2 regions of the Prevotella sp. E15-22 genome follow, and region 2 is predicted to be linked to the other one. Evidence: riboswitches for the same ligand, from Rfam matches in the RefSeq annotation. Region 2 holds a riboswitch; the other holds the start of a gene.
What was found. A riboswitch is a leader RNA that binds a small molecule or an ion and turns the genes downstream of it on or off. The one in region 2 is predicted to bind S-adenosylmethionine.
Positions count from the first base shown of each region.

Region 1: it holds a riboswitch for S-adenosylmethionine, as region 2 does, so the genes downstream of both, M1D30_RS13230 (hypothetical protein) here and M1D30_RS05330 (hypothetical protein) in region 2, are expected to answer to the same signal.

Region 1 is NZ_CP096247.1:3,201,697-3,213,744, forward strand. Features, by position in the region: gene M1D30_RS13205 (ATP-binding protein) at 1-1,425, opposite strand, end outside; gene M1D30_RS13210 (cache domain-containing protein) at 1,418-2,845, opposite strand; gene M1D30_RS13215 (sensor histidine kinase) at 2,924-4,831, opposite strand; gene M1D30_RS13220 (cache domain-containing protein) at 4,818-6,251, opposite strand; gene M1D30_RS13225 (DKNYY domain-containing protein) at 6,518-7,135, shown strand; gene M1D30_RS13230 (hypothetical protein) at 7,219-7,476, opposite strand; SAM-I-IV-variant riboswitch at 7,497-7,600, opposite strand; gene M1D30_RS13235 (hypothetical protein) at 7,855-8,031, shown strand; gene M1D30_RS13240 (hypothetical protein) at 8,257-8,886, opposite strand; gene M1D30_RS13245 (hypothetical protein) at 8,946-10,520, opposite strand; gene dinD (DNA damage-inducible protein D) at 11,342-12,048, opposite strand, start outside.
Region 2 is NZ_CP096247.1:1,308,926-1,320,973, reverse strand. Features, by position in the region: gene M1D30_RS05330 (hypothetical protein) at 769-1,182, opposite strand; SAM-I-IV-variant riboswitch at 1,178-1,289, opposite strand; gene M1D30_RS05325 (N-acetylmuramoyl-L-alanine amidase) at 2,446-2,955, opposite strand; gene M1D30_RS05320 (hypothetical protein) at 2,942-3,199, opposite strand; gene M1D30_RS05315 (YbjQ family protein) at 3,334-4,455, shown strand; gene M1D30_RS05310 (hypothetical protein) at 4,452-4,880, opposite strand; gene M1D30_RS05305 (hypothetical protein) at 4,871-5,410, opposite strand; gene M1D30_RS05300 (hypothetical protein) at 5,484-6,236, opposite strand; gene M1D30_RS05295 (DUF1835 domain-containing protein) at 6,354-7,250, opposite strand; gene M1D30_RS05290 (hypothetical protein) at 7,373-8,101, opposite strand; gene zapA (cell division protein ZapA) at 8,106-8,387, opposite strand; gene M1D30_RS05280 (hypothetical protein) at 8,400-8,819, opposite strand; gene M1D30_RS05275 (hypothetical protein) at 8,904-9,644, opposite strand; gene M1D30_RS05270 (PD-(D/E)XK nuclease family protein) at 9,664-10,851, opposite strand; gene M1D30_RS05265 (3'-5' exonuclease) at 10,877-11,368, opposite strand; gene M1D30_RS05260 (WYL domain-containing protein) at 11,365-12,048, opposite strand, start outside.

The sequences.
Region 1 (12,048 bases), 1.4 Mb from region 2:
GTAGAGCATCAGCACCAGGCGGTTCAGCAACTTCGAGTTATGATCCATCGTACCAGTGACCGACCTCATCTCCTCTTCAGGCATCCCCTCACCAGCGGCAGTACTGAGAATCTGGGCGAAGCCCATGATGATGTTGAGTGGCGTGCGCACCTGGTGCGTCATGTTCTGCATAAACAGCGTCTTCTGTCTGTCGGCCTCCACCACCAGTTTCGTGGCTTCTTCCAGTTCCTTGTTATACTGGCGTTCCTTCTCGCTGGCCACACGCACATTGTCCATATAATGCCTCAGCGACTCCAGCATCGTCACGTAGCTGTTTTGCAGGCAACCAATATCATCCGTATATTTACTGCGCGTAATCACCACATCTAGGTTACCCTTGGCAATCTCCTGCGTCTTCTCCAGCAGGTCGCGTATGGGCTGGATGGCGCGCGACGTGATTCGATGACAATACAGCACAATCAGGATCAGTCCCACGACGAGCAATGACAACACGATATATGAAAACCTGTTATAGGCCTTCAGGATGTCACTTTCAGGACACACGATGGCCAGACTCCACGTAGTGCCAGGCACAGGCTTGAAGCACACCAGCGAGGGCTTGTTGTTGATTAGTGCCATCATTTCTCCCTGGTGGCCGCTAGTCATCTCATAACCCAGAGCTATCAGGTCTTTGTTCTTCTGCAAGTCGGCCTGTCCGAAGATGGTCTTATTGAACAGACGAGTGGAGTCAGGGTGCCCCACATAACGTCCCTCCTCGTCAATCAGCAGGAAATAGGAATGAGGATAGGGCTTTTCTTCTGCCAGGATGTCCGACAGATGCAGCAACGACATATCGGTAGAGATGACGCCCATAAACTGATGGTCGGACGTATAGAGCGGTTTGCTGTAGGTGGCAACCATACCCTCTCCGCCCATTCCCAGGCGTTTCGACGACACCCGATAGATCACCCATTCGGCCTTTTTCCTGTCTTGCGGAACGAAATACCATTCCTTATCGAAGTAGTTATACTGCTGCGCCCCAACCGTGAGAATTGAGTCGCCCTCCTTTCTCACAGAGCAGGTGATAAAAGGCTCGGAATATTGCGGAAGCACATGAGGTTCCAGACCAATGACGCAGCCATCAGTATAGGGGTTGAAGTGCACCACGCGATAGGCAAACGCCGTCAGCGAGTCAGGCTGCACGTAACGCTCTGCCAGCCAGCTATAGGCATTGGTAGCCGTCTCCACCGTCACCAGGTAGCGACAGATACGTTGCAGCGAGGCGTCGAGCACGCCATTAGCACGTTGCACAGCCTCATCGCGCACCATCGTCCTCATCCTGCTGTACAGCATACCCACCGATGCGAAGAACATAGGGATGGCCAGGAGCAGTATCCAGAAACTGAGTTTAAACGAGAACGAGCGACGTATGCTTTCCTTAATCATGGTCCACCTCCTTTCTCATTTCCTCCTCCGACAGGTTCAGCACCTGGTTCAGCACCTGCGTGATGGTGTTACCCTGCTGCTGGATATCGTTTACCAGTTGCGCCACATCCTGTTTACCACCATCCTTCCCATGGTCGCACAGGCTCACCACATCCTTGTCGATGGTCTGTGCCGGCGCCACCATCTGGTCGGTCATATTATGCATGAATGCCGATTTCATCTTGTCGGCCTTCTTGGCGTCCTTATAGGCCCGTTTCAGTTCCCTACCCTGCTGCTGGATAGACTTCGTCAGGTCTTCCAACTCGGCTATCTCTTCGGCCACGGCCCTGCGCATCTTGATAAACTTACGCTGCAGTCGGCCAATCTCGTCTCGTCCTTTCGTGCGAGGGATAGGTTCCTCATAGTGTCCTTTCACAATATGTTGAACCTTGTCGGTGAGCATCCTCACCTGGCGCAGGCGCAGACTGAGAATGAGCCAACATAACACAAACAGCAGCAGCAGTCCGCTGAAGCCTATGGCCACCACATAGTTGAACAACAGATAGAACTCGCCAAAGATATCCTCTTTCGACATGATAACGGCGATGCTCCACCCCAGCCTCTCCATCGACCTGTTGGGCACCACAGCTCGCTTAAAGGGCTTGTAGAAGATATAGAAGTCGAGTCCGGCTATGCTGAACGGCATATACCCCTCTTCGCCCGATATGATAGCATTCACGGCATCGTGCACCATCTCGCCAGGGATACTAAAGGCGTCAGGCTGCATCAGTTGCTTGCCTGTGGGGTGGACAATGATCTTGCCCTGGCGGTCGAGAAGGGCGCAATACGAATTGGGCGTGGGCTTGGTGTTGGCCACTGCCTCAGACAGCAGACTCAGCGACACATCAGTCTTCATCACACCAATGGCCTTGTCGTCGCCCCCCATGATGGGCAGGCAGAACGATATCACAGGCTCTGAGTCCCTGTCCTGCATACTCTCCAGGGGATTCAGCCACATGGGATTGGCGTCCTTCATCGTCTGCGAGAACCACTTCTGCTCTGTGGCATGCTTAATCTCGATAGAGTCGCCATACACAATCTGGCAATCCACGATATAGGGGTTCACCTCTATGACCTTCCTACTGTATTCATACGTAGCGCCAGGCTTATTCAACTGCGGCAGCATGTGATAGTACATATTGCCTGTCGTCTCCTCCACGCTCAGAAGGATATTGTCCACCTCAACCATGGCGCCCTCCAGCGTTTGCGAGGCTCTGTGCAGGGCATCCTCCTTCATGGCCTTGCGCGACACGATGAACATAACCGTCAGCGTCACTGCCAGCAACAAGCCCATGGCCAAGGCCACTCTCATACTGAGTCGCAACGGCAGGCTTCTCTTATAATATGCCCAAAAGCTGTGTGTGTCTGTCATGTCACTCATTGTCTAGTGAGTTAGTAGTTAGCTGTGTGGGCAAAGGTATAAAAAATATCCAATACTTCCAAATTATTATTCCTTTTTTTACCTTAAGGGCAACTCAAAGATAAAGCGTGCACCTTTTTTATAGTCTGGGTCGAGGGTAAAATCGCCACCCAGCACCTCGGCATGACTCCTGGCCAGCGGCAGACCCAGACCAAGTCCCTCGCTATAGTCGTCGACCTTGGTGAAGAACTTGAAGATGCGCTCACGGTCGGCCTCGGCAATGCCCTTACCTGTGTCCTCCACAATAAAGCGAATGGACGATGGCGTCAGGTTGATGCGTACCATGATATGCTCGCGATCTGAGTATTTCACGGCATTGAAGATCACCTCGCTGATGCTATAAGCCACCAGCTTTTCGTTCGACCTGATGATAAACGTGTCGGGCACCTCGGTCTCGAACCCAATATGGAGGTTGGGTGTGATGTCCATGACATAGTTAATCACGATGCGCGCCAACTCGTTCACCTTCACCTTCTCATTCTTATCGCACTGCTGGGCTTCCTCCATGCCCTTGTCCGAACTGTCATACAACATCAATACCAGGCGGTTCAACTGCTTCGAACTCTCGTCCATCGTCTCGGCAATCTTCTTAATTTCCTCATCGGCCAAGCTGTCAACCGACTGGTTTTTCAGTATCTGGGCAAAGCCCACAAGGATGTTCAGGGGCGTACGCACCTGGTGGGTCATGTTCTTCATAAACAGCGTCTTCTGCTGTTCGGCTTCCTTCACCAACACAGTGGCTTGCTCCAGCTCGTTGTTATATTGCTGCGCCTTTCGGCTGGCAGCATGCACATTGTCCAGGTTCAGCTTCAGCGACTCGAGCATCGTCACGAAACTGTTCTGCAGTCGGCCCACCACATCCTCACGCTTCGTATGCTTAATGTCCACCTCCAGGTCGCCCTCGGCAATGGCCTGACTCTTCTGCTTCAACTGGCGCAATGGGCGCAGCGCATAGTTGATGACCTTGTAGCCACTCAATATAATCAGAATCATGCCCACGACAAGGAGCGAAAAGAGGATATAAGTCAGGGTGTTATAGCCCTTCAGGATATCACTGTCTGGACAGACGATGGCTAAGCTCCACGAGGTGCCCGTCACAGGCTGATAGCACACCAGCGAGGGCACGCCATTGATGTCCACCGACATCTGTCCCAGGTGGCCCTGCGTCATCTCATAGCCCAGGGCAATCTGGTCCATGTGGTCTTGCGGATTGGCCACCGAGAAGATGGTCTTCTTGAAGAGTCGCGACGTGTCTAGATGTCCCACATAGCGTCCTTTCTCGTCAATCATAAAGAAATAGGAATGAGGATAGGCACGCTCTGACGACACGATTCTCGACAGGTGGGGCAGCGACAGGGCTATTGACATAACACCGATAAAGGTGCTGTCGGCACTATAGAGCGGCTTACTGTAAGCGGCAATCATACCGTCCTTGTCCAGTTTCAGCGAGTTGCGCTCGTCGTAATACAACACCCAGCCCGACTTCCGTTCGTCGCGGGCATACTGATACCAGCGTCTGGCAAAGTAGTTAAATTCCAAGGCCATGGCCGTGGAAATAGTGTCGCGCCCCCTGACGGAGTAGGCCATGAACTGCTTGGGATAACCTGGTATGACGCCTGGCTCGAAACTGATGGCACAGCCGTCCACATAGGGGTTTAGTTCAACAATCCGATGACTCAGTGCCATCAACGAGTCTGGGTTCTTGGTGTCCTCCACCTTCCAACAATAGGCATTGGCTGTGGTCTCTGTGGTTATCAGATACCTACTGATACGCTGCATCGAGGCGTTCAGCACACCATGGGCACGGTCTACGGCCTCATCGCGCACCAACTGGCGCGACTGCATGTAGAGCAGACCAAGCGAGCCAATGAAGATGGGCACAGTGAGGAGCAACACCCACAGACTGATCTTGGCCGAGAACGAGCGGCGCACTTTAATCATTCTCATGCTCCACCTCCTTTCTCATCTCCTTTTCCGACTGGTTCAGCAGGTTGTTCAGCAGTTTGGTGATGGCCTCGCCTTTCTGCTGGATACGATCCGCCAGCATAGCCACATCAGGACCATGTTTCTTGTCGCCAATCTTGTGCAGTGCCGTCACGTCATCGTCAATGGCAACGGCGGGTGCCACCATCTGGTTGGTCATATTATGCATAAACACCGTCCTCAGATTTTCGCTTTTCTTGGCTTCCTTATAGGCGTCTTTCAATTCTTCTCCACGCTTGTTGGCAGTGGTGGTCAGCTGTTGCAACTCGGCCACATTCAAGGCTAGCGACAGCTGCATCCTCTGGAAGTTTCGTTGCAGACTGCCAATCTCGTCTTTATTCTTCGTATCAGGAATGGCCTCGTAATAGTGGCCCTGGGCAATACGCTCTATCTTGTCGGTCAGCATCTTCAGGGGCTCCAGGCGCAGATAGATAATCATCCAGCTGAGCACAAACATCAGCAGCAGGCCGCCAAAGGCAATCACCAATACATAGTTGAACAGGTGGTTATAGTCGCCAAAGATATCTTCTTTCGACATGGCCACACCCACACTCCAACTCAGGCGCTCCATCGAGCGGTTGGGCACAAAGGCACGCTCAAAGGGTTTGTAAAAGACGTAGTAGTCGCGCCCATTGATTGAGAAGGGCAGATAGCCCGTCTCGCCAGACATCATCGCATCGGCCACATTCTTCACCGACTCGTTCATCTTACCCATATCGGGCACAGAGACAGTCATCAAATGCTTGCCCAGCGGATGCACCACAAACGAGCCATCACGGTCGAGCAGTGCACAATAGGAATTGGGCGATGGCTTCGTGTTGTTAATGATATCGGAAAGCAGACTCAGCGACACGTCGACACTGATAACGCCCTGCGGCTGTTCATCATCGCCTACGATGGGCTGACAGAACGAGATGATGGGCTCCATGTCAACATCCATGTCGACCAATGGGTTTAGCCACATGGGTTGGAATGCGGCCATAGGCTTGGTAAACCACGACTGCTCCGTATAGTGCTTGTCGCCAAACGAGTCGGAACGCACCACCAGCGTCTTGCCGTCTTTCACCTCACGATGGAAATAGGCCATAAAGTCAGGACGGTCGGCATAGAACCCTGGCTTCATGGCAATGGCGCATCCTGTGACGTATGGATTCACCTCCATCACCTTTCTACTATAGGCCACCACCGAGTCGGGGTTCTTCAGGTGGGGTTGCAAAAGATAGAAGATATTACCCGTTGTCTCCTCTACGCTCAGCAGGATATTGTCTATCCTCACATTGGTACCGTTGAGGGTCTGCGACGCTCTGTTCAGCGCATCCTCCCTCATGCTCTTCTTTGAATAAAAGAACATGACAAGCAGGGCCGCAAAGAGCAAGGTAGCCATAGAAAGAACCGCCAACAAGCTGATCCTCAGAGACAGATTTTTGGTAACAAATGATGTTCGATTCCACATAATTTGGGCGCAAAAGTACAAAAAGATTAGAAAAAACACAAAATAATTTGAGTTAATTTTCTATAACACCCTCTTACATTTCCTTTTTTTCGAGAAATAGGAAAATCCCCACTGCAAGATAGGGAATTTCTGTTTGGGGCGATGCAGGAAAATGCTTACCTTTGCATCAGTAATTAATCATTTAAACGACCAGAGTTATGAAAAAGAATGCATTTTTCCAGAAGTCACTGATGGTGATGGGATTTATAGGATGGAGCATGGCAAGCTTCGCACAGGCCTACGAGGTTGACCGTAACAGAGTGTATTTCGACAGGGAGCCAATGCCTTTTGCCGATGCCCGTTCGTTTGTAGACCTGGGCTATGGCTACGCCAAGGATCGCGATAATGTCTATCTTGACGGTCATGTGCTCGAGTTTGTCGACCCAGCCACATTCCGACTGAAAGAGGGCCACGACATGCATCACCACGATAACCGTGGTTGGCGCGACAACAACAGAACCAACAGGGGCTATCATAAGACCAAGTTCAATGTGTACTATGGCGACAAGAAGATCGACGCTATGGCCTCATCATTCAAGGACCTTGGCGGAGGCTATGCCAAGGATGCCTTCAATGTGTTCTATTATGGCAAGAAGATGGATGCCTCTGCCCCCACGTTTAAGATTCTGGAAGGTGGCTATTCAAAGGATGCGTTCAACGTGTTCTATTATGGCAGGAAGGTGGAAGGTGCCCATGCTCCCTCATTCAAATATACTGGCGAAGGCTATGCCGAGGACACTTTCAACGCCTTCTACAGAGGACGAAAACTTGATTAGCACAGCCTCTCATCAAGCAATACTCCACCCATGCCAAGAGCAGACGGCATGGGTGGAGTATTTTTTATATTTGAGAGCTCTCCTCAGCCAATGGCAATCAACTGATTGTTGGTGATGTCGTATCTTACTGGGTGAACAAACGAGACGGCCTTACCATCGCTAATCATTGAGATGTCGATGCCTCGACGCAGGAACTCATCAACGAGGGCCTGATCATGATAGGCACGCATGCCTGTCCAGCCTCGATGGCCAATCAGGGCGTTGAAGGTGTTAACTAACTCAGGGATTTGCATGTCTGCGAATTGCAGAGCATAACGAATGTAATAAATGTGATTCTGCATAACTTTTTGTTTTTGAAGTGAATACTTTGTTTTTTTACTTCCGCATCGTCTCTACCACCGTGGCTAAAGTCCTTTGAGCTCGGTTGGCGAGTCTGCCCTTAGGCGACTGCTCTTGATGCTTGGGTGCAAAGGTACTAACTTTCCACGATTAAGCCAAATAAAACATCAAAAACTTGTATTCACTGTTACAAACTTTCACAGACTGTAACAGTTTACTTGTATTCGCTGTTACAGACTGTTACATTATACTGTTATTTACTTGTATTCACTGTTATTGGCTGTTACAGACTGTTACAATACACTTGTATTCAACAGAGGTATCAAACACCTGTCTCTGTGATTCACTTTTTCTTCGATTTATTTGCGGATTCAAAAACAATGCTTAATTTTGCAGCACAAATAGAATACGATCGTATCATGGATATCAAGAAGGTTACATACGAAGAGGCTTTAGCACGCTTTAAACGTTCGCTTGAAATCAAGCGCAACGCAGAGGAGCGTATGGCAGAAGAATGGAAAAAGATGGGATTAACAGGAACTATCGTTTCACTATAGTATAACCCAAGCACTTACGATAGGAAAGCCATAACAGTATACTTTCACAAACTTGTTTTTACTTGTACAAGAGTTTAACAGTATACTTGTATTCGCTGTTACAGACTGTTACATTATGCTTGTATTTACTTGTATTCACTTGCATAGACTGTAACAGTATACTTGTATTCACTTGCACAAGTCTTGTGTTCACCATAGGAATCAAACACCTGTCCCTAGGATTATTCAATTACCATCTTTATCGTTTTTAGCATCCGTTTTTACTAATTCTAAGGCATTTAATTGTAGGTCCTGCAGTAATTCTTCCCTCAGCGCAAATATTTTCAAATACTTTTCATGATCTAACTCTCTTCTATTGACTATACCATCATGAACAATATCAATATTTAATTTTAGAAATTCGATTTTACGCTTAACAATATTAGTTTTCTCTCCAAAATCAAAATACTGGAAATCTGTTTTAATAAATGTCTGCAAATACTCTGATACATGAGCAACAACTCTTTTTGTGTCTTCTTCTAAATACTTATTATTGAAATAATGATTCATAATCTGAGAGAAGGATTCAATGGATTGTCGCCTCATTTGTAATAGAAGCAAATCCTTTTGAGCCTTTATTCCTGCACTTGTACGAGATTTGTCTGCATCTGAAACAGCTATTGTCAACTCTACTAATACTACAATGTTGATAATAGTCAACAATGGAGATAGTAGTCCTGTGAAATAGTTTCCAAAGTCGCTCCAATCACTCATTTGATTACTTAATCCGTCATGGAAGTGCCCCAAATATAGAAACACTACTAGTATTAAGCATATGATAATTGTACCATATATGTACTTTTTTAATTTCTTCATAAATTATTTATCTATTTTCAATTATTGGCTTCTAATTCAAAAGAAAAAACAATTATAGATTATAGATTATCCGCCCCAATCGTGCTTCGGTCGTCCTTTTTCTCCTTATTCTTATAGCGCTGAATTTCCTCCTGCTCCAACTGACAGAAGCGCTCGTAGTCTGCCGCCATTGCCTCTGTATCGTACTGCTTCATCTTTGCTTCATCTAACTTCAGATGTTGCAGGTTAAAAGCAGCAAGCATATCGCGCTGATGGGTATCGCCATTCGATAGGGTTATTGCACGCTCGCTTCTTCCGTGCTCCGTAAGGCTGCCATCAGTAAAGTCGAATCTACTGGCAGCGTTCTGTGTGTCTACTCTTTCAAACCTGCCACCCAATGACTTAACTTTGTTTTCTAAGATATCTACAAACATTGAAGGAGCGTGATTGCCAATAGATTTACCATACCCCTTCTTCGATTTGAACTTTCCTGTTTTCTCGTCTCTCTTGGTTTCTTTCTTTTTGGCACTCCAAGCCTTCACGGGATTGTTCTCCACAATAAACGTATCACCCTCTTTCAGTAGTGCGTTGGCACAATCTATGTGCTGCTGCTTACGGATAGCAGCCTGTTTGCGGCGCAGCTCGGCCAACTCACGGCGCAGTTCCTTGTAACGTTTGGAGTCGTTCCAAACCAGTTTGATGCCACGCTTGATGGTGCCGTCTTCGTTGAAGTTCTGCGGATTGTTGGCTCTGCGGCTGCGATCTATCTTCCTGCTGAGTCGGGTTATCTCCTCCTGGATATTGTCGCAATTCGAAGCCAGCTTGTCGATGCTCACCACATTCTCGCCACTCACAGCCACCGTAGTAGGTCCAAGGTCGATACCTACATTGCCCTTGCCCAGCGTTCTGCCTTTCTGAGGTTTCTCGCCCTCGATAGTCAACTGAACGTAGTACTTGTACTGACTACGCACCAATCGACGCACCACCTTCACCACTTTCACGCTATCAACACCACCTTTCAGCGCCCACATCTCATAGTCTGCGTGCTTGGGATTGTGCAGCATCTTTAGCGTGATGTACTTGGCCCCTTTCCCGACCTTTCCGTTCATCTTAATATCAAGTTCCATCGTTTCAAGATGAAGCTCCATACCAGAGAAGTAAACTACCCCTCGTACGACCTTTCTGCGACTTGAAAAAGAATCTAACTCACCATACTTTTTAAATGAGATTCGCTTGGCTTTGAAGTCATATAGTTTCTTATCCCAAGCAGCCCATACGCTTGCTCCTAAGTGGTCTAAGATATAAGTGGTAAAGCCCAGGTCGGCATAGGTCATATTGGGGCCAACAGACTTCTGAGCCAACTTCTCTACAAAGCCCTTTATGCTATATTCATCAAAAGAAACCTTAAAGGGTGTCTTGTTGCCTTTCAGCGTTTCATTTATCTGAAACGGATGACTCCTGAAGAAATCTTTTTTCTCCCTAAGGGTTTTGCAGGCTTGATACTCTTTCATCTGCTCAAAGTACCTGTATTGTCTGAGCAACTTGCCTTGCACGTAGTTGTACAATTGGCGAAGCTGCTCATAACGCTTGTTGAGAATATCTGTCTGATACTTCTCAACCTGCAAAGGCAATTCCAATACAAATACTTCGTTCATTTTACATAAAGAACCTAAATTTCGGGGGGATTAACACCAGAAGCTGTTTCACCCGATGGAGAACCATCCCTGTCAATAGCCTACATTTCTGGGTGATTAACACCACACAAACGTCTATGTGGATAAGGCAACCCTGTCAATAGCCTACATTTCTGGGTGATTAACACCACAAGGTTAGCGGCTCAATCAGCGATGCACCCTGTCAACAGCCTACATTTCTGGGTGATTAACACCCTATAGTGCATAATCACCTGGGAATGAAATAAAAAGGCCATGATTAGCATACTCGGGGACTTGCTCTATACTCCCATTCCGCAAGCGGAACTGACTGTTATTTTTGCATTCCACCATTCTGCATAATCGTTTGTCGCACCAGCCGCCCACTGGCATTAGCTTAACGTGCGCAAGGCCTGACAACACCTTTATGCCGCAAAGATAATAAAATAAAATCATTCTGTCTACATTTTAACTAAAAAAATGGAGAAACAAAGGAAATAACGGGGAATGACTAGCGCTTTAGAAAAATGAAAAAACGAAATGATATGGGTGTATGGGTGTATGCCATGCGGTGGTGGGGAAAGAAAAATGCACCCACACAAGGAAAACGATGTTCCTTGTGTGGGCGCTATGGGTAGGGCTATGAGTTACTCTTCTATTTTGTCGTCACTAACCACCCAGCGGCTCCATCCTTCTCAAAGGACTTCATGGCCACAATAGGCAGATAGCAGGGACAACGGTACAAAAAAGAATCGACACAGAAAAAAAACATGTCGATTCTATTTGATTTATATGTTTCTACGAGAGGAATCTACACCAAGAAATCACTTCTTTGGTAACCTTTGCGTTTCTTTTTGCATCAGTTTTTCATCCTTTGCCAACTTTCGCTCCACCTTTTTAATGTCTTCGGCAGGTGGAAGGTTTTCTGGCTTGATTCCACGCTGGTTCAGCATTCCACGAACACTGCGGTTATTCTGAACATGTTCGGCAGTAATCTTGGCCTCACCATAGAGATCCTTATGTTCTACATTATAATTTGTCATCTCCGTAGCCAAATTCTTAGCTGCAATGGTTAGAGTTGGAAGATAATCGGCCAAGGCACCACTCTTGATGCCCAGGCGCTTCTTCATCTGTTCTGTAGAAAGTCCGCCAAACAAAGCACAATCACCTTTAGAACGAATACGACCGAAACCTTTGTCATCGACGCCTCGTTCATAGATATTACGACTAAGTTGCTTTTCTGATGCACGAAGTCTTTCGCGAGAATTTAATCGAGCAAACTCCTTCAGACGTTCCTCTATTAGTTCCGCTTTACGAGTCTGAACAGCAAAGTAGCTCTGAGCAAAAGCAATCTCTTCCTTTTTCGGGTCACCATTCTGAGCAATCAGATAGCAGGCATATCGAGTGAGCATGAAGTCTTGTACATCACGTTGTGCGCCCTTAGCCAAAGTTATCATTTTCGTGACCTCACGAAAATGATCATCGATACTGATTCCCAGCGTCTTACACGATTCCATCGCACGAGCTACCA
Region 2 (12,048 bases):
AGACCCCCCACGCGCCCTGTCCTCCTCGAACCTCTTCCGACTCTTCAGCCGTGCGGAATATGCTGAGAGTGTGAACGAATGTTAAGAAATTGAGGCTTGGAAGTCTCATTTGTTAATTGAAGCCTCGAAGTCTCACAATGTTCCAAAAGTGCCGAAAGTCTCCCTAAAATGCAGAACCATCCACCGAACGACCAAAAAGTCGCTTTAAGATGCAGAACTATCCACCGAACGGGTAAAAGGTCGCACTATTATATAAAAGCGGGCATTTGTGCCGAAAAAGGGCAAAGGGTCACACAATTTCCACCGATGACAACACACCGCCCGAAAAAGGTCAAGGGTTACGCTTTGCAGATAAAGCCGCCCACGATGCTTGCAGCCGCTTCGCCCGAATGGGCGGTAAAGAGCCACGGGTGCAACACGAAATCCCTCCGACGTGTCAGAGGGTTTCGTGTTGTACCTGTGGAACGGGCAATCAAGACAATCTTTGGCTACGACCTCAATCTATTTGATTGAAATCATAGCCAATGTTTGTCTGCCCACAAATCTCCTCGCTTGTGAGGGTGTAATTGGCATCATAGCAGAGCGTGATGCTATAGAATGCGCATCATTGTGCGGTACTGGAAGAGGTGAATGGGCATAAAGAAAATCTGAAGCAGAGTGTGGCTCGCTGAGCCTTAACGTGCCTCAGATTTTCTTTCTACCTGTTTACTTCTGCGTGAGAAATAGCCGAATGTGACTGCGGATTACGCAGCCTCTTTCGGCGGGAAACTACTGTTTTAGGAGGGCTTTGCCATACTCGTACCACCAATAGACTGAAGCATAGAGTGCGTAAACGCGCTCTTTGAAGAAGTCTGGGTACTTGGGTGTAAGCTCCTCGGCATTGTATCCTGCAATGACGCAAAGGAAGGAGAGGTCGCCCTCGATGTAATCACACCACTTGTTCTGACCAAGACACCAGCCAAGGATGTTGTCGAATTCGGCTTCACTCTTTGGCAACTGCACGTGCACGACAAGGTGCGGCTTGTCCTGCTGGTACAGTAGCCAATAGGAGCCATGCCCTTCGATGTGTTTTAACTCTGCCTTGAAGGACTCGAAGGCAACATGCTTGGCTTTTAGACCAGGCCTCTGGAGGCGTGGAAACAAAACTAAATCACTTTTCTCAATCTTTCTGATTTCCATCATCGTAAATCTTTAGTGGGTTAAACTTATCTCACTCACATCATTTTACCACCGATGCCTACGATAGTTGGCCGGTTGGTGGGCAAACATTGCCACTCTTGATGCAATAATCTGCTGCAAAGGTATGGATTTTATTCGGAATGAACAAATGTTTTAAAGGAATTATTCATTTAGAAGGAGCCGGAGTCTCAGTTGGCAAGGGCTTGATGGACTGAAAAGTACATCGCTTGTGCGGTGGTGGCGACGCTGTGCCACTCGTGGGGGCTGGTGTGAAGTGCCTGTGTGCTGCGCGGCGAGCAGCATAGCTGTTCACTTGTGACAAAGTAGTGTGTATGCGCTGGTACATGTACCTGCACATTCTTACTTCTTTGAAGCCATGCCGCTCACCGCATTAGCAGTGCTCAGGCTCTTCTACTGTCAGCCCTGTAGCGAGTGACCAGCCGACACTACCGAACAAGCCAATCATCGGTGAAGATGATGATTGAAAGTCCGAAGGGGTATGGGGCGGGACAAAAGAATATTGGGCGATCCTCACGGACAGCCCAATATAATAATAAGGTAAATGACAAAGAAAAAATGAAAAACTGAATTGCAAGAGGGTATTCAGAATGAAAAACTGAATGTTTTTTTGTAAAACTGAAACTTTTTATAGGAAGCGCCGGAGGCGATAGACTATGTAGATGACTATTGTAATGATGATAATTATGAGGATGTAATTGGGAGTGGAACTTGGCTTTGAGCTTTGCTTTGTTGCCGATTTGAGTTTATGGGACTGGGTGGCTACTGCTACGCTGTCTTTCAAATCGGCGCTGGCTACGGACTTTTCTTCGCTGTTGTCAGCGATGTGTAGTCCGTAGATTTTGAGGGCTATTTGGCTAGGAGGACGCAGTAAGTATGAAGGAACTTGTGAAAGATGGGAAGCGGATGCGGAACGCGAAGCGTTTCGGATGCGCTTGTGGGCTTGGGGTGTGTGCGAGAGGGCTTGTGAGTCGGACGGAGTTTCCAAATGACCTTCCATACCTGATGGGAACTCACTTGGAAACTCCGGCGACGAATCATTTGGGAATATCATGATGATACTGTCTGCAGACAGATTGAATTGTCTGGAGAGAGAATCGAGAGTTCGGTAAAAAGTGAGACGGGAGGCCGTCACGGATGCCGTCTCACTTGCACTTACCGCCTTTTCGGACGTGCGCATCGTCCTGCATGCAGTAAGTGACGTCAAACAAACAATGAAAACGAGAATTATTGTACGAGTGAAGTATTTCATTTTGATGGATTTTTAAAGATGTAATCGTATTCGTGCACATCAAACGATGGGCATGATTTCTTGGCATAGATGCAGAGGGCTGGATAGCCTTTGCAGCGGCTGCAGGGATGATGAGGATCCTTCTTCTTCAGGCTGCAGACCAGCTCACGGTGTCCGTGTAAGGTGGCGTTGGGATATTTCTTGTGAAGCTCTTCCAAGAGATTTGCCAACGCTACCTTTTGTTCTGGCGTTCGTGTATCCTTGGGCGTCTTGCCATCACGGGCACAGCCACCGACATAGACGATGCCGATGCTATGGCGGTTGTGTCCGTCCTCGGAGCAATGGGCACCCATCTCGTTGATGTCGCGACCTTCGTGGATAGAGCCGTCGAGGTATATCACTTTGTGATAACCGATGCAGCGCCATTTGTTCTGGGTGCGGTGGATGTCGTCAATCTGCTTGACGGTCATCTCACGACCTTCAGGCGAAGCAGTACAATGGACAATGATTTCCTTAATCGGTCGCATTGTTGCCTCCTTCCTCTTTCTGATCGATGACAGATTTGAGTTCTGCGAACTTGGTGTGAATATAGATACTGACTCCGAATATGGAGCCAGCATAGATTAAGCACTGGGCAAAGAACAGGAGTACGGAATCAGAGATTTCGCCTGTGGGCGGTACTATAAAGCCTGCGGTGGCCAGTGCTACACCTGCCATGAGCATGGCGATGGCAGAGTAGATTTGGATGTCAGTCCTAGTTTCTTTGGTCATGATGTGTAGGTTTGAAAGTTGATGATGCAAAGGTAATTATTGATTCTGTTTTATGAAAAGACAGTGTTTTCTTTGTTTAATTCTCTTATTTTTGTATATTTGCAGCAAATTCGTGAATTATTAAAGAATATATTATGATTATTACTTCCACAAATGATATTAAAGGATACAAGATAACCAGATATCTTGGCCTTATTAATATGAATGTTGTAGTCGGCGTAAATTTCTTTTCCGACTTCTTTGCATCTATCACTGATGTTTTTGGGGGATATTCAACTGAATACCAATCAAAGCTTGATAAAATATATGCAGATGCAATTAATTCCTTAGAATTCAAAGCAAATGCTTTACGAGCTGATGCTATTATTGGTGTTCATTTTGATTTTGATGAAATTAGTGGAAAAGGTAAACAAATGTTTATGGTTACTGCTTATGGAACAGCTGTAATGGCTGAGCCAATTGTAGAAGTGCCCAGAAAAGTAGAAAGATACGAAGTTTATGAGAGACTTTATAACTTATCCAAATTTATGGAAAAGGGAGTAATTACTCCAGAGCAATATGAAGATGAAAAGAAGAGTATTCTCTTTAGGTTTGAAGAGGCTATAACTAAGGAACTTGAAGATATTAAGGTTGAGAATGCAAATAAGGAAGTTGAAATTCAGGCTCAACTTGCTTATCAAGAGAAGATAGAAAAAGAGCGCATTGAATTAGAAAGAGTAAAGGAGGAAAAGAGAAAAGAAGAGTTAGCGAGGATGTCTGAAAAAGAAAAGTTTGCTTTACTCAGAAAGGAAAAAGAGGAGGATATCAATAAGGCAGTAGATCTTTTCACTACCAATGCACCTTTGCTTTTGGTAAAAATTAGAGAATTACTAGAGAATAATATAAAAGATCCTAAAGATAAACTGTCGAAACTAACCAAGCCTGAAATCGATTCTGCAAATTACGATGATTTGGGATTGAAGTCAACGGATAATGTTGCTTATTGTATTGGACAGTTCTTGTTAAAAGAAAGATATGCAGATGCTTGTAAATACTACATTGACCTTGTCAATGATGATGATATAAGTGAAGCTATATCTTATATTAATAGCGTATATGATATATTGTCCTTTAAGAGTCAATCAGCTTTTGTGGCTATGGCTAAGAATCTTGTAGAATTAAAGGTACTAGGTAAAGATGAAGAAGCAATTAATGAATTTGCTAATTATGCGCTTTGTAGTAAAGATATCGCTAAACAAGTAATTGAGATGCTTTAGTGATTATATCTACGGAAGTTGTCATCTAGGGCCTTGGCTACGACACCGACGAATGACTGGCCGATGTTATCAGCTAGGAAGTCACGGAGGTTGAGGACTGAGGAATAATACTTTCGAGAGAACCATTTCTTAGCGACTCGTCGCTTTTCACGACCTATATCCCCGGAGTTGCCTCTGGGGATTTCCTTTCCTGTACCGAAGTCTTGCCAAAGACCGTATTCGAGGAAGGCCTGTGTCAAGCCTATTTCGATAAAGCGACCATCGGCACGAACTGGCAAAGCACTGACGGAGTGAAGGAGCCTGCCTGTGTCGATGACATTCAGCAGCGTAATCTGCTCCTGCCAGATTTTAAGCATGGTGTCATTGAAGGCGAGGACGTATTTCTCGCGCTCGCCTTGTGGGTCGGGATGCTTATTTATGTCCATTCTTCCTGATTGTATTGAAGGTCTGTGTAGGTGTCAACAGCGATTTGGAAATAGGCGCAAGCGCATCCTGAGAAGAAATAGCGGTCGATTTCCTGGAAGGAGATGCGAGGGTCGATATAGATAGAGTGCTGCTGCAGACGAGTTTGTTCCTGGATCAGGACAGACATGAACTGTCGGAACAGCTCGCGCATCATATCCATGCACGATTGGCGGGCCACCATGTTGTCAATGGTGTGACGCATGGCTAAGAACACCGTTTTCACTCGACGAGTGTGCGGAGTGTTATTGATGTCCGTAAATCCCTGTGAGATGTCGGACACGCAGACGAAAGCCGCTTTTGTCTGCATTTTGGCCATTGCTTCTTCGAAGCCGTCAAGCCCTGAGACTCGGCAGAAGGTGAAGTGCTTGGACTGAGCGAACTTGTTGCGCTTGGTCAGTGCTTCAAAGAACGAAGTGGCATCCCAGTTGAAGGAGTCTTTGTTTATATTCTGTGTTGGCTGTTCAGGCGTATGGGGATGAAAAGGTATCATGAGTAAATGTGTAATTAATATATGTAAATGTTTGGCAAACAGATTGTTATAGAATCGAAAATCGATTATTGAGTTAGGGCTTCTTGTAAGCCTTTCGAAGCTCTTCTGCTTCCTTTGCCTTAGCGTCAAGCTCGGTAAGGGCTCGCCAAGTATCCATCTTCATGATGGCTGCTTCCTTGGTAATATCGCCACCAGTGAGGGCACGGATCATGGCGTTCGTGCTGTCACGCAGCTGGCTGTAGATATCCGGCTGGCTGTTGTCCAGCAGGTTGCCTTCGCCCTTAGCTGGGGCTGGCTTGTAGAAGTTCGAGAAGAGCGTGGCGAAGTACTGTTTGAGAGAGGCCATCCAGTAGAAGATACCTACAAGATGGGCTTTAGAGGGCTTCACATGGTCGCTTCCGTATAGGATTTGTGCCATCTGAAGCAACAGTTCATCCTGCTGTGTGTTGAGATAGCCCTGGAACAGGTTGTCAACATACAGATACTGCTCAAACGGAACTTTCTCGAAGTCCGCTGGTAAAGCACGGTGCTTGCCGATTCGTGCGATACGAATGGGCATAGGAGCAAATGAATCAAGGAAATCAAGAACTGAGGTGGCTTGCTGAATCTGCCTGACTCTGAGCACAACCTGCTCTTTTCCTCGCTTAATGAGGAAACGATGGCGCGGCAGAGTGGCAAGCACCTTCAAGTGATTCCACTTCATGAGGCAGAGGGTCTTGACCTCTGCAGCAGACAAGTCGCGTGCGAACAGGTGATATACCATGAGCAGCTGCTCGTCAGATAATTCGGCCCAGCTGGTGGGTAGGGTAATATTGAATGATTTCATACTGCAAAGGTATGGAAGTTCTTGATGACTTGAAAAGACAAAAAGAGCGAAAGACCTAAGGCCTATCGCTAATCTTGTTCATACCTACAATTATCCGAAGTGCCATAATTGCTTGTTTTAATACTCATATGTCATAGAATTAACCTCTTTTCTAATACTAGGCCTGATTTCCCTTAGTTTACTTTGTTCCATCAGTTTTGTGAGCATATAGGCTTCTTTCCACTGTATTATATCGTACATATCAACATAACAGTTTTCTTTAACCGTCTCACAGTTCCTTAAAACATAATCAGCAATATTGTAGCACCAATCAACACGATCTTGGAATGAATACAATTCTGGAACAATATTATCAATGAGAGCCGCATATTTGATAGGATCACAAAGCCAATAAAACCATTTTTGATTTATAATTTTATGCATAAGCCCTTCTATATATTCAGGATCAACTGATTCTATTTTGAAGTTGTTCTTTTTACAAACTCTAAGCAAGGAAGGTGATTTCCTCCAGTACTTCCACTCTCTTTTATATTTTTCATGTTGTTCCACATTCACTTTTTTTAGATAATCATTTAGCCAATCATATTTATCCATGTCTTCAGGTTCCAAGAAATGTGTTGTAATCACTGGATAATGGTATAAGGAATGCTTTTGAAAGTATACAAAGAATTCTTCACAATCTGCTAGGTCTATTTCATATAGATTATCTTTTGTCAGGTCTGCCATCATATATAACAGAAGTAGCTCCTCTGCCGTTCTTCCATGCCAGACAATGACCTTGTCGTAGGCAGAGTATTCTTTATGAACAAAGTCGTATAAACTATAATAGGAATAGAGTCGTAAGAATTCTGCCGTGTCTTCAAGTTCTTTCTTATCATATGTCTTAGGAAGGATACCACAACTAAAGACTACAGGACAAACTACTATTTCATCGGAATCTGGACAATTTACTATTCTGAAGACTCTTTTCGCAGTTTGATCCGAAGGAACGATGTGTAAGTTTTTTGCTGCCATAATTATTTGTATTAATAGTGCAAAAGTAATGTGGAGATATGCCATATTGGGGCACAACTCCACACTTTTTCATTTTTACGCTCTTAATAGTCGCATTTTATAATGGTATTAATATATGTATATTAATCATAGTAGTCACACTTACTCCAGTCTAAGTTCTCACAATAGTCTTCTATCTTGTAAGTATGATAATTACATTCTATTTTCAACTCTAAGTTAAAATCACGTACCCATAATAGGTCAAAAATAGAGAATTCCATATGACTGAAAAGATTGTGAAAATCGTAAATCAAATGCATGTCCTTGGTTAATTCTCTATCGAGCCCCTCATTATGGTTGTCCCATTTGTCATGCCCATAAAGCATTTCATTTTCACTATCTATCTGTGGGTCCCAACTTCTTATAGTAAAACTGCCAGCACCGTCTATATCATAGAGTGGTATAAAATTGTCAAGACAGCCGTTTAGCACAGCCCATATTTTCTTAGCTCTCATTGTCTGCACTGGATGTATGGTTGAATAGGCATAGCCTAAGAAACACTTGCCATCTACTTCCAGGCTGCCGTATTTGCAAGTATCCTTTGTTGCTTGGTAAAGTGCTAAGGTCCGATTACGCATCTCTTTCAATTGTCCGATAAGGGCTTCGTTGAAATCATAAATCAGTTGTTTGTATTTGTCATCCAATACAAACATGTCGTTTAGTATATTCTTTCTGATACTAAGCAATCTTCTAATTGTATAAACTTCTGTTTCATTATGCGTACCATGCTTCTCGTTTTCGAAGTAAACATCCAGAATTTCCGATTCTATTTCTTTTACCGCTTGAGTCTTGAATATATCTTGTACTTTCATATTACTAGGGTTTGATGTAATCAATTATTTTTCTCCAGATAGAACGATGTCTCTTTTTACATTCTTTGTCTGACATTGGGTTAAGTGCAATATCCAACATGGTCATTAGTGAAATAGTATGTTGAGTCTTCCACCCACAATGTAATTTTACATAAGCATTTAACCGTTCTGTTACAAACTTTGCTGCATTTTGATACTTTTCTTCATCCCCTTTGATGATATTCACTTCTATTAGCTCATCATAAATTTCTAGCTGTATTTTTGTTTTCTGTTCATTGTTTACCATAATTCATATCAGTTATTTACTACATATTAAATACAATGCTATACGCGTTCCAATAGATTCGTCAACCCCTAGGCCCCATTTGATTACAACATTTTGAGGAAAACAACTCACAATATCTGAGACTTTATCGAATTCATTCATCATGAGTTGATGACTATGTGAATGCATAAACAGCATTACAACTTTGTTGTATTGTTTTAAATCAGATCCAGTATCATTAAGGATTTCCTTATAAAGTGATTCCATTCTTTTCATTCCAGGATTGAAATTGGAATAGAACACTTTGCTAAGAACGGTGGATTCCTGATACAGAAAATCTAAATCATTATTATTGAATGGCATGATTGTTGACTGCTCAACAATCTTTTGGATTAAACCATCCAAAATTAACTTTCCATTATAAATCTCATTTTTTGATTTGACGTATAACATACCTTTGTACTATTGATTACGTGCAAAGATATAATGAAGATATGCCAAAACGAGGCATATGATTACAGAAAAATCAAAAACTACTTAAAGATTTGCTAAAGCTTCTTGAGCGATATTCATTAATCTTAAATATACGTTTCGCTTATTAACACCCTTTTCCAGGAGTAGAGGATGCCTATAATCTATTATAATAGTACCAGATTTTGCTATCCTATATGCACACTGAGTTTTGTCTCTCGCTATATATTTCAGATCTCGTCCAAAATAATTTGATAGAATTGTGTTTTCTTGTTTGATAATGTCGAGCAATATTTCATAAACCCCATCTCCACAACAAACTATATAGTCCAACTTCCCATATAGTGAAATTTGCTTCGCGATAAATGTATAAGATTCGGGATATTCATGAAAATAGTCTTCAAGCATCTTTTTTGTACAATGATTCTTTCCTGGCTTCTTTTTAATATCAACAACTGCTACTTGTCTTAGTGCATCAACACGTTTATTCGCAAATCCCCACTTGTCAGCTTCTGAAAAATCAGGATAATAGCCTTGCTCTGTTTGCATCAGTCCATATGCCCATCTAGCAACATTATCCCATGTGCGCCAATTATCAGGGTTGCATACACCATTTAGTATATAATAACGTAGATTGAATGAATCCGATACATTATTTACGTCTTTCAGCAAGAAAAGGATGTGCTTTTTAGCATCAATCCACGATTCTCTACATATAACTCCATCATATGTAAAACCATGGCTAGGATGGTTTATTTTTAGCCAGTTCATCCACTCAATGAATAGGTTATGTTCAATACTTGCCATTATACTTAATAACTATTTCTTATACGTCTAATCCTTTGGCACACACTATTGCTTCGTCGAACATTCTTTCAAAAATTCTCAAGGTCTTTCCATTTAGCAAATCTCTTATGGCTTCTCTGTTGTTCCAATACCGATGTCCCTCAAAGCCTTTATATATCCACCCGTTACTAACAGCATAGGGGGCATATCTTTCTATTAGTTTCTGCTCAGATTCAACGAAGACATTGGCATCGTGTTTCTGAAAGCCAAAGATGAGGTTACCAATAGGACATTGTTCAAACTCAAAACTCAATTTAAAATATTTCCATTCTTTCTTGAGAAATGACAGACCAGCCCAGGCTTCTTCCATCCAGTTCTTCTGAATATCCAACATCTGGAACCCCTTATTTTCTGCAAGCTCCTTTAGCTTTGGCAAAAATCTTTCGTTAATGATGTAGTTTATAAGATCATTTCTGCTTTCGTATATGTCAAATACTGCATCAATATTTTCCTGTTTCCCTAATTCTTGGAGCATTTCCTTCTCCATTAACACATCTTTTTCCATTCCGTTATCTGTTAATATGTTAATCGTTCTAATATATTGCTTTATAGTCTCTCTTACGGGTGCAACATCCTTGGTTTTAGAAACGCATTCATCTAACCAGTGTACAATGTCAGTTTTGTAAGATAAACAAAGATAGTCGCTCTCTCTCAAATCTCCAAGTGATTTTTGCGATGGATGATGTCCGTCAAGTGTAAGATATATTAGTTTAAAAGGTTTTGCAGGAACACGAGACGTGGCATAGTTCCAGTACCTTTTCATCTGATAGTCTTGGTCAGATGCATATATTTTATTCTCAATGATAATCTGATGCTTGCCATCAGTGATATACAGATCAATACGTCCGCCAGTATCTTCGTCAACAACGCCAATGTTCTTTTCAACTTCAACAGTCATCATGTTCCAATCAAAATCCCAGATGGCTTCACGAATTTTCTGAAAGACCATGCTAACAAATAATTCAAGAAATACGCTCTTTTGGCCATGGCTCCCATATGGATTGAGCAATGTCGCAAGTAATGCAGAATGCAGGTGAACTTCATCAGACATCATGTTTAGGTCGCTAAAGATGTTGAAGAATTCCCCTCTTTTTTGCCTTTCAGTTCTGTCGGATATACGCCTATCCGAAATCTGTTTTATTTGTTCTATGATATATATAGCATCCATATTCTTATAAATTGGGAAGTAAATTTTATAGTATCTCTCTCGCTATCCAGGCGCAAGCCTCTGCGTCGGCAAGGGCGTGGTGGTGGTTCTCTAACTGGTAACCGCAGGCGGCAGCAACAGTGTGCAGTTGATGATTCTCCAAGTCCGGCAATGCCTGACGTGAAGCGTTCAATGTGCAGAAGAATGGATAGTCAGGATAGTCCATCTGATAACAACGAAACACCGCCTTCAGGCAACTCTCGTCGAAAGCTTTGTTATGAGCCACCAAGGGTAATCCCTCAATAAGAGGCTCTATTTGCTTCCATACTTTTGGAAATACAGGTGCATCTTCGGTATCACGACGAGTAATTCCATGCACCTGAGTACACCAATAATTGTAATAATTAGGCTCAGGCTGAATCAGAGAGTAGAAGGAATCCACAATCTCACCATTCCTTACGATTATTACACCAACGGAGCAGACACTTGTTCGTTCGTTGTTAGCCGTTTCAAAATCTATTGCAGCAAAATCTTTCATCCCTCATTAGTATTATACTTGTTCCACATTCTCTTTATCTTACCAGCCATCTCCTTCCGTAGCCATACAGGTTCCAACACTTCTATGTCTTCGCCCATCGACAAGACTTCCTGTTGGAAGTCGAACTCTGGACATAAATGCAGTTTGAAAATGCTGAACTCACCACTTCTCTCAATTTCTTCCTGCGTGCTATGAAGCGGGAGTGAACGGAGATAGCTGGCCTGTCCTGCAGAAACCTTCAGTTTTATTATCTGAGGCGTGGCATCAGTGTTGGCAATGATGCCATAGAAGTTCTCAAAGAAATCAGATGGGGCAAAGTTTTCCATCATTTTAAATTTTTGGCCTTTCAATACATCTACATCGTAGATCCTGTCAATAGCATATATCATCAGTCGCTGATAATACGGGTTCCACGCCAACATATACCAACGCTGCTTGAATAGCTTGACACAATATGGTTCCACATTGAAGGTATTGCTTTCTTCGCGCCAATAGCTCTGATAGGTGATTCGGAGGACATTGTTCTTCTTCATTGCCTCAATGATTGTCGACAGATACTCTTGTCCTGAAGGAACATCTTCAAGCAGAATCCTGTCTTTCATATTTTGGTTCTCAATGAGAAGATTGCTTACCGAGATAGTGCTTAATAGCCAACTCCGCAAACTGCCATTATTTATCTC